Regions from separate parts of the Oceanobacillus sp. B139/18 genome, predicted to be linked through region 2. Evidence: riboswitches for the same ligand, from Rfam matches in the RefSeq annotation. Region 2 holds a riboswitch; each other region holds the start of a gene.
What was found. Region 2 has a riboswitch for thiamine pyrophosphate ahead of ACZSMY_RS12870 (thiamine phosphate synthase). Riboswitches for the same ligand answer to the same signal wherever they lie in the genome.
Positions count from the first base shown of each region.

Region 1: another riboswitch for thiamine pyrophosphate. It lies ahead of thiT (energy-coupled thiamine transporter ThiT); the one in region 2 lies ahead of ACZSMY_RS12870 (thiamine phosphate synthase).
Region 3: another riboswitch for thiamine pyrophosphate. It lies ahead of thiW (energy coupling factor transporter S component ThiW); the one in region 2 lies ahead of ACZSMY_RS12870 (thiamine phosphate synthase).

Region 1 covers NZ_JBVFXI010000001.1:670,025-674,243, forward strand. The annotation lists gene ACZSMY_RS03230 (M3 family oligoendopeptidase) at 1-1,459, shown strand, start outside; TPP riboswitch at 1,524-1,628, shown strand; gene thiT (energy-coupled thiamine transporter ThiT) at 1,772-2,338, shown strand; gene ACZSMY_RS03240 (response regulator transcription factor) at 2,602-3,294, shown strand; gene pnpS (two-component system histidine kinase PnpS) at 3,295-4,219, shown strand, end outside.
Region 2 covers NZ_JBVFXI010000004.1:31,395-35,613, forward strand. The annotation lists gene ACZSMY_RS12860 (class I SAM-dependent methyltransferase) at 36-602, shown strand; gene ACZSMY_RS12865 (suppressor of fused domain protein) at 657-1,718, shown strand; TPP riboswitch at 1,838-1,933, shown strand; gene ACZSMY_RS12870 (thiamine phosphate synthase) at 1,929-2,657, shown strand; gene thiO (glycine oxidase ThiO) at 2,672-3,808, shown strand; gene thiS (sulfur carrier protein ThiS) at 3,805-4,008, shown strand; gene ACZSMY_RS12885 (thiazole synthase) at 4,013-4,219, shown strand, end outside.
Region 3 covers NZ_JBVFXI010000009.1:91,610-95,828, forward strand. The annotation lists gene ACZSMY_RS20640 (ABC transporter ATP-binding protein) at 1-497, opposite strand, end outside; gene ACZSMY_RS20645 (LytTR family transcriptional regulator DNA-binding domain-containing protein) at 609-1,661, opposite strand; TPP riboswitch at 1,775-1,888, shown strand; gene thiW (energy coupling factor transporter S component ThiW) at 2,023-2,487, shown strand; gene thiD (bifunctional hydroxymethylpyrimidine kinase/phosphomethylpyrimidine kinase) at 2,521-3,342, shown strand; gene thiM (hydroxyethylthiazole kinase) at 3,332-4,117, shown strand; gene thiE (thiamine phosphate synthase) at 4,107-4,219, shown strand, end outside.

The DNA of each region.
Region 1 (4,219 bases), on a different contig from region 2:
GCTGGGAGCAGTGACTGAAGCAAATTGGGACCTCTTGCTGGAAAGGGAAGCGATAAAGCCGCTTCAATTTATTTTAACAGAAAGAAGAGAGCGGGCACGTGAACAATTATCTAAAAATGAAGAAATTTTAATCGGGGATTTAGCAATAGATGGGTACCATGCATGGAACCAAATGTATGAAACAATAGTCGGCAATATGAAAATTGATATAGAAGAGGACGGAAAAGTTCAACAATACTCTGTTGGGCAGGCTGCTAATAAGCTGTCGACACCTGACCGTGAGCAGAGAGAATATGTTTACCGGCGAATAAGTGATGCCTGGAAAGCGAATGAGGACTTATTTGGGCAGACATTAAATCACCTGGCTGGATTTCGCCTGCAGACCTATAAACATTATGGATGGGACAAAGTCTTAAAAGAGCCGTTAGCAAAAAATCGAATGAAGGAAGAAACATTAAATACAATGTGGGGAGCAATTGAAAAGCATAAATCCCTATTTGCAGACTACTTACATCAAAAGGCTTCTCTGTTAAATTTGGATAAATTAAGCATTTTCGATGTGAATGCTCCGATTCAATCAAAAATGGAAAAGAAAAGTTATGATGAAGGAGCTGCTTTTATTGTAGAGCAATTCCGCGGCTTCAGTCCCCAAATGGCGGATTTCGCACAAATGGCGTTTGAAAAATGCTGGATTGAAGCGGAAGATCGTGCAGGAAAACGTCCGGGGGGCTTCTGTACAAGCTTTCCGCTCAGTGAACAAACTCGTATTTTTATGACGTACTCTGGAACACCTTCTAATATAGCTACCCTGGCTCATGAGTTGGGACATGGCTATCACCAGTATGTGATGAACGATATGAACGGTTTGAATCAAGGCTATGCAATGAATGTTGCGGAAACTGCTTCGACCTTTGCAGAAATGATTGTAGCGGATGCATCGGTGAAAATGGCGGCGACAGATGAAGAAAAATTAACGTTGTTAGAGGATAAAGTATCGCGCAGTGTGGCTTTCTTCATGAACATCCATGCACGCTTTTTATTCGAGAAACAATTCTATGAAGAACGGAAGCAAGGTATGGTCAGTACGGAACGGTTAAATGAACTTATGGTGGAAGCACAGAAGGAAGCTTACTGCGGAAGTCTGTCCGAATATGATCCGCATTTCTGGGCTTCCAAGCTGCATTTTCATATTACTGGTGTGCCATTTTATAACTTCCCGTATACATTTGGTTATTTATTCAGCCAGGGAATTTATGCTTATGCAAAGGATTATGAAGGAGATTTTGAAGCAAAATATACTGCTTTATTAAGGGATACCGGCAGAATGACCGTAGAAGAGCTTGCTGAAAAGCATTTGCAAGTAGATTTGTCCAAGCCTGAGTTTTGGGAAAATGCCATCGAAATATGTAAACAGGATGTGCAGGAATTTTTGGAATTAGCGAAGAAAGTTGAAAAATAACAGGGGCTATTGCGGTTTTTTAGAAAGTGATTTATACTAAGCCTATACAAAAAAGTGAATATAAAAAGCCTGCAAGGGGAGCCTTTGGCTGAGAGTGGACATTTTCTATGTTCTGACCCTTTGAACCTGTCAGTTAGCGCTGGCGTAGGGATTGTGGACTTTTTGATGGATATAAAAGCAATGTGTGAGTGGAGTTTAAGGTATTCTCTTAAAATGTATTTTTTAAAGAATACCGCCATCAAGAAGACTCCCTTGGCATTGCTTTTTTGTTGTCTAAAAAAAGATTGTTCGATGTAAATGGGGGAGAGACGATTGAAGAATAAAACATTATTTTTAGTAGAAGTAGCTATTTTTACGGCACTTGCATTACTGCTGGACATTTTACCGTTAGGATTTAAGCTTTGGCCGCAAGGAGGCTCCGTTTCTTTTGCAATGATTCCTGTCTTCATTGTAGCCTTTCGCTGGGGTCTGAAAGGAGGTTTGTTGTCCGGTTTCCTTTGGGGAATATTACAGGTGGCAACTGGTACAGCTTATATCCTGCATCCCGTACAGGGAATCATTGAGTATGGATTAGCTTTTACGGTAGTAGGGCTTGCCGGAGTGTTTTCGAAGCAGGTTATCGAAAGCATGAAAAACAAGCGGGTAAAGAAATCCTTTGTCTATATATCCGTAGGTGTATTTCTGGGATCAGCTGCTCGTTTTATTTGTCATTATATTGCCGGAATGGTTTTCTTTGGTTCAGCCGTCGAAGGACAGCCGGCGTGGCTTTATTCATTAATATATAATTCATCCTATATGGTTCCATCCTTTATTTTAAGTCTTGTTATTGTGTTCCTCCTGTTTTATAAACAGCCGAGAACATTAGTTGGAAAAGTATAACAAAAGAAAACTCCCTCACACAAAAACCTGTAGCACATCTTGCTTCAGGTTTTTCTTAAACCATTATTTTTATTTGGATAGTTTTGTTAAGTTTTATTAACATTTACTTATGGAATAGGCGTTGAACGTGAATAATGGTAGAATAAAGAAAATAAAATATATAAAGATACATTCTCACATCTTCATTTAACAAAAAAAGGGAGCTTTAAAAGAAGGAATTTTTGTCTAAGAGAACGTATATATGAATAAGGGGGATTTTCTAAGTGGGAAAACAGATTCTAATTGTGGATGACGAGCAATCGATTGTTACTTTATTAAAATATAATATGGAAAATGCCGGATTCACAACAGAGGTAGCATACGATGGAGAAGAAGCCTATCAAAAAGCTGCTGCAGATAACTATGAGTTAATTATCTTAGATGTAATGCTTCCAAAACTGGATGGAATAGAAGTATGCCGGAAGTTAAGAAAGAATGATATTGATACACCGATATTAATGCTCACCGCAAAAGATGAAGAAATAGACAAAATCCTCGGTCTGGAGCTTGGCGCAGATGACTATCTGACAAAGCCGTTCAGCCCGAAAGAAGTCATTGCCCGTGTGAAAGCAATTATCAGAAGAACACAGCGTCCGCTCGAGAATCATTATCAAGCGCTACGGATAAAGGATTTAACGATTTACCCGGAACGTTATGAAGCAGAAATGAAAGAAGAATTGATTACTTTCACACGAAAAGAGTTTGAACTGTTGTACTATTTGGCTAAACATAAGGGAAAGGTCATCTCCAGAGATCAATTACTCAGCAGTGTGTGGGATTATGATTTTGTTGGAGATACGAGAATTGTAGATGTTCATGTGAGTCATCTGCGGGACAAAATTGAACCTGATTCCAAAAAGCCTGTTTATATTAAAACAGTCCGCGGATTAGGTTATAAATTGGAGGAGCCGGTTTAAATGCAAATATTATTTTCGAAACCCTTGTTTCCTAATATACTAGGTATCACGATTGTCCTGGTTTTATCGGGCTGGTTAATGGTACAAGCTCAAGGAAACTGGATATTTATCGCAGCAATTATTTTAGTGGAATTTTTAGTGATTTCCATTATATTTATGCAATTCTACAATAAATACACAAGACCGCTTAATAAAGCTTCAAAAACAGTAAATGAAATGATTAAAGGAAATTATTCTGCCCGTTTTAATAACAGTAATAGTGAAGAAATGGAGCAGTTAAGCAAAAATATCAATAAATTAGCACGAAATATGAATGAAATTACGATTCAGGAACAAATGCATGCCGAGCAATTAACTTCTATTATTGATAATATGAAAAACGGGCTGGCGCTGATTGATGAAAAAGGATACGTTCATCTGGTGAATCGAGGGTTTACGGAAATGTTTCAAGGAAAAGAGAAACAATACCGCGGTCATCTATATTATGAAGTATTTGAAAACGAGGCAATGCACGACGTTGTCCAAAAAACATTTCTGTATGAAGAGCCTGTCAAAGAACAATTTAAAAATAAGCGCGGTCTGACTAAAAACTATATGGAAGTGATTGCAGCTCCTATTTTTAATGAGCATAATATGATTAAGGGTGCTGTCCTGGTTATATATGATATTACGGAATTAAAGCGTTTAGAAAAAATGCGCAAAGATTTTGTTGCCAATGTTTCTCACGAGCTGCGTACACCAATAACTTCTATCCGGGGATTTGCGGAAACGCTAAAGGAAAAACAGCATGATGAAAAAGCAGCAGAAGAATTTATTGATATTATTTTTAAGGAAAGCCATCGATTACAGTTGCTTATAGAGGATCTGCTCGAGCTTTCCCGTTTAGAAAGAGAAGATTTTCAACTTCAAAAAGCAGATTTTAATG
Region 2 (4,219 bases):
TAATACTCAAATAAACCTGTTTTGATAGTCGAAACATGAGCTGGTACGGGCTTGATGCTTCAGAGGATATGTTGAAAAAGGCGAAGAACAAATTAAAAAATGTCTCACTCGTGCATGGTTTAGCTGAAGATATGCCCTACGAGAATGAAAAGTTTGATTATATCTCCAATAATTATGCTTTTCATCATTTTTTAAAGAAGGAAGCAGCGCTTGATGAAATATATCGTGTCTTGAAGAAAAACGGTGTATACAAGCTGCATAATATTGCTATCCATGATATGAGAAAATGGTGGGTATATCATTATTTTCCAACAGCATATGAAGAGGACGTAAAAAGGTTTTGGGAAAAGGAAGTTATTTTTGATGAGCTTTCAATAAGAGGGTTTAACACAGAACTGCAGATGACATATCGATTAGAAAAAATCAGGGTGTCGGATTATCTGGGGTATGCAAAGAATAGAGACATATCCATATTAACGTTGATTGATGATCAGGATTACCAAGAAGGGTTAGAGAAAATGAGATATGATGTGAAGCGTAATCCTAAAAAAACCATCGTCACTGATTTTGCAGAGATGTTTTGTATTTCGACAAAGGGGTAGTGTTTTAGAAAGAAAAAATCGTCTTTTTGGAAAGGGAAACAGAGGAGGAATTTAATGAGTGAAGAAGTAAAAGCACCCGGCTGGGATGCAATTGATAATGCAATGGAAGCAATTTATGGGAAGCAGGAACCGAAGCATTATGGAACAGTGATCTCTTATTCGCTGGGCGGACCGGATCCATTAGATGGAATCAGCGCTTATCAATCAGAAACGCCAGGCTTGCACTGGCATATAGTTACATATGGATTTTCAGAGATTTACGAAAAAGAAACCGATAATCCAGAAGTAAGCGGTTTTGGGTTTGAATTAACGTTCAGATTGAAAAAAGAAGAAGGGGAAGAGGAACCGCCAGCCTGGGCGCTTAATCTGCTTCAGAATTTGGGAAGATATGTTTTTAACAGCGGTAATGTTTTTAAAAATGGAGACTATATGGATGCAAATGGTCCTATCTGTTTGGAATCAGATACGGCATTAACTGCATTGGCATTTATTACGGATTCTGAGCTTGGTACAATAGAAACAGAAAATGGTCAAGTGCAATTTCTGCAGATGGTTGGTATCACAAATGATGAGCTCGAAGCAATGCAGACGTGGAATACACGAGGTGTTCTCTCTGCCAGTTCCCCATATATGCCCGCGTTTATTACCGATTTAAAAAGAGATTCTTTACTAAATCATGCAGATGTCTCCCCAAAAGTTGATGAAGGAAGAGAACGGGAAGGATCCAATACAGGATTTCTATTTAACGATAATTTATCGTGGACTCCAGAAAAAAAGGGCTTATTCAGAAAAAAACCAGCAATGCTGACTCTGGGGGCAAAACAAACCGAAACCATAAGTAAAGTGCTGCGAGGGCGTCTCTTGAAAGGAAAGGCTCTGACATTGGCAGGTCCTGATATTGTCATTGCTATAGAGCCCGGGGAAAAGTCAGAATATGCAATGGAGAAGGATAAGGTGCGTCTAATTTTAGATGAGCAGAGTACAATCGAGTTGAGTGAGAAGCTGATTCCTAAAGAAGGTGTGGCGGAACTATTCTCGTTTGAACAGCTGGCTGTAAAAATTGTTAAAACATACATCAAAGATAATGAAGGAAATGTTGTTCAGGTAATTGGGTAAGAGAACTCATTTGAAAGTAAAATAACATTTCCTTGATAAATCGCTAAACACTTTTGAAAGAATATCTTTGAAAATAAAAAATTATATGTTATTCTTTATTTGTAATCTGAAAATTAAATAAGCAACACTAGGGGAGCCTTTGGCTGAGACGAATACTCGGACCCTTTGAACCTGATCTGGTTAACACTAGCGTAGGGAAGTGGCAGGAACATGACGATATATCATTCGAACAATGAATTTGTATATAATCAAGACCACTTATCCTTCAGCTGGATAAGTGGTCTTTTTCGTTCTTCTGCCAATCCTGAAGCAAGAAAATGGAAGAAAGGGGAGAAGAAGATGGACAGGCATCTGCACTTGATCAGTGATGGCAGTTTTTCCGAGCAGCATTTGCAAATAGTGAAGCGGATTCAGGCTGAGATTGATTATTTGCATATCAGAGAGAAGAACAAGACAGCGAAGGACATTCTGGAAATCATCGGTGCATTAGAAAATATCGGATTGCCATTAGAGAAAATAATAGTGAATGACAGAGTAGATATTGCTGTGATAAAGCAGTGCGCAGGTATTCAGCTGGCGTTTCACAGTCCTTCCATTCCACTTGTAAAAGAAAGCTTCCCTGAATTGAAGGCAGGAAAGTCTGTTCATTCTTTAGCTGAGGCAGAGCAGGCGCAGCAGGAGGGAGCTGATTATGTGCTGTATGGCCATATTTATTCCAGCAAGTCCAAAGCCAATCAGCAGCCCAGAGGATTAACGGAACTACAGGAAATGACTAACGCGCTGTCTGTGCCGGTATATGCTATTGGCGGGATTACTCCTGAGCGGGCGAAAGAAGTAACTGCCGCAGGAGCAGCCGGCATCGCGGTCATGTCTGGTATTTGGCAGGCAGAGGATCCGGTCCAAACTGTCAGAGCTTACCGGCAAGCGTTGAATATATGAAAAGGAGGGAGAAGATGAATAAACAGTTTGATCAAATTATTGTAGGCGGCGGAGTTATTGGCTGCTCTATTGCTTATCAGCTGGCCAAAAGAGGCAATCGGGTGCTGGTCATTGAAAGGAATCAAATCGGCTGCGAGGCTTCCAGTGCCGCAGCAGGTATGTTAGGCGCTCAAGGAGAGTTTACAGAAGACAGTCCGCTTTTTCGGTTTGCACAGGAGAGCAGAGCGCTATTCAAAAATTTATCCGAGGAACTGAAGGAAGCGTCAGGAGTAGATATTCAATATATTCATAAAGGAATCATGAAGCTTGCTTTTCATCAGCAGCAATACAGCAAGCTGCAAAGCGTCGCGTCTTTCCAGCGGGAAGCGGGGAACCCTGCGTATTTACTGTCAGTAGAAGAAGCGAAAAAAATGGAGCCAAGCCTGACGGAGAATCTTCGTGCTGTCCTGTATTTGCCGGATGATGGTCAGGTTTCCGCCCGTCATCTGACCAAAGCCTTCTCTCTGGCTGCATCTCATTATGGTGCGGTGTTGCATGAGCAGGAAAGCGTTAATGAGCTGTTGATAGAAAATGAAACGGTTTATGGTGTCCGGACAACAGAGGCAATCTATGAAGCGGTCCAGGTTATTGTTGCAACAGGAGCTTTCGGAGATGAATTGCTGCCTGCAGATTATGCTGCGATTCCGGTGAAGGGCGAATGTCTGCTGTTAGAACTGGACCAGAAGCTATTTCAATCAACACTTTGGATGGATGGCTGTTACCTTGTTCCGAAGCAGGGAAAAAAGGTGATTGTTGGAGCCTCCTCCATACCAGGAAAAATGGATAAGCATGTCCATGCCGCAAGCGTCCAGAGACTGCTGTCACGAGCGCAGAAAATGGTTCCGGAGCTGGCAGAGGCGAGGATAAGAAAAATGTGGGCAGGCATCAGACCATCTACAGCTGACGAACTGCCATACTTGGGCGAGATTCCGGGAATCCCAGGCCTATATGCGGCAAAGGGACATTATCGAAATGGCATCTTACTATCGCCTATCACGGGAATTTATATGGCAGATTTAATAGAAAATAAGCCGGTTTCCCCGCTTTATTATGATTGCTTTCATGCGGACCGTCAAAATAAAAAATTGGAAAAGGCAGGTGAATCAACATGAAAATCACAGTGAATGGCAACGGATTAGAAGTGCAGGAAGAGGTAAAGCATGTCAAAGGCTTAATCGACTTTCTGGGATTGGAAGATAAACCTTTGATTATCGAGCATAATCAGCAGATATTACAGAAGGAAGAGCATGAAAAAGCGGTGTTGGAAAATGGAGACAAGGTAGAAATCGTTCATTTTGTTGGAGGAGGTTAAGCAAATGCTTACAGTTGGAAACTATCAATTTAAATCACGTTTATTCTTAGGGACAGGTAAATATCCGGATTTTGATATTCAAAAACAGGCGGTAGATAAATCAGAGACAGAGGTACTCACTTTTTCTGTCAGAAGGATGAATATTTATGATCCTTCCCTGCCCAATTTTTTAGAAAAAATCGATGTGGACCGCTATACGTTTTTACCAAAT
Region 3 (4,219 bases), on a different contig from region 2:
GCAGGATCCAATGCCGATGTCGGCTCATCTAAAAATAACAACTCAGGCTTATGCAAAAGTGTTCTTGCCAATAATACGCGCTGTGTCATTCCTTTAGACAGCTTAGCAACCTGTGTTTTTTTCTCCGAACCTAAATTAACTGCTTCCAGCGCCTCATCGATCCGCTGTAAAGATGTACCATATAAATCTGCATAAAGCTTTAAGTTATCATAAATAGTCAGCCGTGCGTATAAACCGCTATTATCCGTCACAACCCCAAAGCGTTTTCGATATTCCGGTGTATTTAATTTGGAAACAGGTTCTCCAAAGACCTTCGCTGTCCCTGCTGTCGGCCTCATTTGTCCAGTTAAAATTTTTATAGTTGTTGTTTTCCCAGAGCCGCTCGGACCTAAAAACCCAAATGTTTCACCCTTTTTCACTTGAAAAGAAACATTGTTTAATGCTTGCTTTTTACCAAAAATCTTCTCTAAAGATATCACTTCAATCATATTCTCCATCCCTGAAACCTCCTGTATCAGTTAAGTTGCCTGTGACTACAGAATAGCTTCTTTTCAACAATGGTGCAGTATATTTTCGACGAATGGAGTATATATCACATTGAATTATGCTTATTCTACCCCCAATAATTCTTTCAGCTCGTTCAACTTTGATTTCGATAATGGAACCTCAGAGCTTTTTTTATCTACAAGAGATAAGCTGTAGCTGTTTCTCGTCCATGTAATTACTTCTCTTATTTTTTGAAGATTCACAATATAAGAACGGTGACAGCGAAAGAATCCTTGATGAGACAAGCGCTGTTCCAATTCTTTTAAGGTAAAACCTGTAGGAAACCCCTCTCCGCGAGTATACAGATAGGATTGTCCTTCCTGACTTTCGATGTAATCAATCTCCTGCGGATCAAATAAAATAATCTTATCCTCTACTTTTGCGGAGATTTTATTTAACTGGAAAGTTTGCTTTATTTGAACCGCTTCTTCTGCTGTTTCTTTAACATTTGTTTCTGTGGAGGTTAAACGTTCTTTCTCCTCTGTTTCCACGTCCATTTGCTGTATCCCTTGCTCATTTAGACGATAGACCGTATCCGAAATGGTCACAGCACTCTCCGTACTTGTCGTTAAAATCAATACCGCTTTTTGCTGTTTCTGCAGCAATTCGACAAATTGATGGAGGACCCGTTTCGTTTCTAAATCTACATTGACCTCAGGCTCTTCGAAGATAACCACTTCCGCCTCCTGCATTAATATTCTGCCAAACTGAACACGACGCTTTTCAGAACGATTGAGCTGATGCATCTTCCATTTCGCTTTTTCCTCCAGTTGGATTTGCAATAGTACTTCCTTTATGGAAGTCTTGCTTTGATATAAAGAGCCGATAAATTTCAAATATTCCTGTACCTTCAATCTTTCATAAATGCCCTCTTCATACCAGCAAATCCCTAAAGAAGAAACGTATTTCTGCTTATCCTCCTGTAATGTCTGTTGCTTGATTTGAATCGATCCATTCCGCACATTTTCTTTTCCGATAATCATCTGCAGCAACACCGCACGTATATTAACAGTGGATTGAATTGCCTTTATTTCTCCAGGTTTTACTTCTATATCTATTTTCGGAAATAAGGTCTGGTCTCCCTGACGATATTCCATTCCGTTTATGCTTAACATGTTTCATTCCTCTTTCTATTGATAACATCCTTTATATGAGCTTGCAGTCTAATGATTATTTCATGACAAACCGTTGAATCTTTGATACAGTAGACTCAAAGATAATAATGAAAAGCAACTACTAGGGGAGCCCAACATCGCGGGCTGAGAGGGAAGCATGCTTACTTTCCGACTCTTACAAACCTGATCTGGCTAATACCAGCGTAGGGAAGTAGTCAATCAACATATGATTACTCTCAGTATACCAAATCAGGCTTCTCGATAAAGCCTGATTTTTTATTTTTACAAAGTAGTTACCTTTTCATTTCCCTTAAATTAGAAGGAGATGATTGGATTGAAAAATCGCACACGCCTGTTAACAATGATGGCTGTACTTGTTGCTATCGGAACGATTGGATCACAATTGCTCTGGTTTCCTGCCGGAGTTGCCAGAGCCTATCCTGTTCAACACGCTATCAATGTTATTGCCGGGATTATGCTCGGGCCGGGTCCGGCAGTTATTGTCGCATTGATGATTAGCCTGCTCCGAAACCTTTTAGGACTGGGAACCTTGGTTGCTTTTCCTGGAGCAATGATTGGAGCTTTTGCTGCTGGGGTATTGTATAAGAAAACGCAGAAATATCCAATGGCAGCTCTTGGAGAAATTATTGGCACCGGAATTATCGGCTCTTTCTTTGCAGTTCCGATAGCCAATCTGCTTATGGGAAGCTCTGCGGGAGCATTTGCCTTTATCCCGGCATTTGTTGTAAGCAGTGTCTCTGGTGCATTGATTGGCTGGCTGTTAGTCAGCCGTCTCCCGGCACAGCAGTTTTCTTTAACAAAATAATTTACTTTATTCTATCCAAGGAGGATTTTTATTATGAGTCAGGTTCGTTGTGCATTAACCATTGCCGGTACAGACCCTAGCGGTGGCGCCGGTATTCAAGCAGATTTAAAAACATTTCAGGAGTTAAAAACCTATGGCATGTCCGTGATCACTTCCGTTGTAGCTCAAAATACGACAGGGGTCCGCTCTGTAGAGCATATGCCGCTTTCCATGATTGAGGACCAGCTGGATGCAGTGTTAGAAGATATGCCCATCCATGCTGTGAAAACAGGAATGATTGCAAGTAAGCAGATGATGGAATTAATCGTAAAAAAATTGGAGAAGGTTGATGCACCTTATGTCATGGACCCAGTGATGGTGGCTACCAGCGGGGACTCATTGATTGATGAAGAGGGCCGCAGCTTTTTACGGCAATACCTTCTTCCATTAACAACGGTTGCAACACCGAATATTCCGGAGGCAGAATTCCTGACTGGACGATCCATTACAACTGAAGATGATATGAAAGGCGCAGCCGAATACCTTGTTCATGAATATGGTGTAGATGCAGCCTTAATAAAAGGCGGCCATTTAAAAGGACAAGCAATCGATTTTCTTTATGACGGGAAAAAAATGCATAGCTATGCTGCAGAACGCATTGATACGAAGAATACGCACGGAACAGGCTGTACCTATGCCGCTGCGATTGCTGCTTATTTGGGGAAAGGCTGTCCGCTTCCGGAAGCAGTAAAAAAAGCAAAAGCATTTGTGACTGCTTCCATTTCGAAATCCTTTGACCTTGGAAAAGGGAACGGCCCGACAAATCATTGGGCTATCCGGGAAACCACAGAAAGGAAGATTACGCATGAATCCTGATATTATTCAGCAAGCCAGAAACAACACACCGCTTATTCATCATTTAACCAACCAGGTCGTCATGAACTTTAATGCAAATGGACTGCTGGCTTTTGGGGGCAGTCCTGTCATGGCAAAGGAAATACGGGAAGCTACAGATATGGCCAAGGCCTCCGATGCACTTGTCTTGAACATCGGCACCATTTTAGAAAGCGAAGCCGATGCAATGATTACTGCAGGCAAAGCCGCTAATGAAAAAGGAATTCCTGTTGTTCTGGATCCCGTTGGCGTGGCTGCGAGCTCTTTTCGAAAAGACATGGTCGAAAAGATTCTACAAGAGGTACGTCCAACAGTTATCAAAGGAAATGCAGGTGAGATTGCTTCCTTGGTCGATGCAAACATCCAATCACGCGGAGTAGATTCTGTCGGCGAAGGAAATGTAGATGAAATTGCAGAGCAAGCAGGCAGAAAATATGATACTGCAATTGTGATAACTGGAAAAACAGACGTTATCCATGCTGATCAAAAACTAATTTATAATCAAACAGGGCATCCGCTTCTTTCTAATATTACTGGTTCCGGGTGCTTATTAGGGTCTATTGCTGCCGCGTGCCTGACGACTTCTTACACCGTCTCAGAGCAGCTCAGCTCCGCACTAAGCTTTTACGGACTGGCGGCTGAACATGCAGCAAAACTGCCGCATGTACATGGTCCGGGAACTTTTTTACCAAGCTTTATTGATGCCTTATCCTTTACACCGAAGCAGTTAAATGGAGGATTGGAAGATGATTTTTAATCGAGAGCTATTAAGAAAATATTTTATTATGGGAAGTCAAAACTGTCATAGAGACCCTAACGCTGTTTTAGAAGAAGCGCTTGCTGCCGGTATTACCGCATT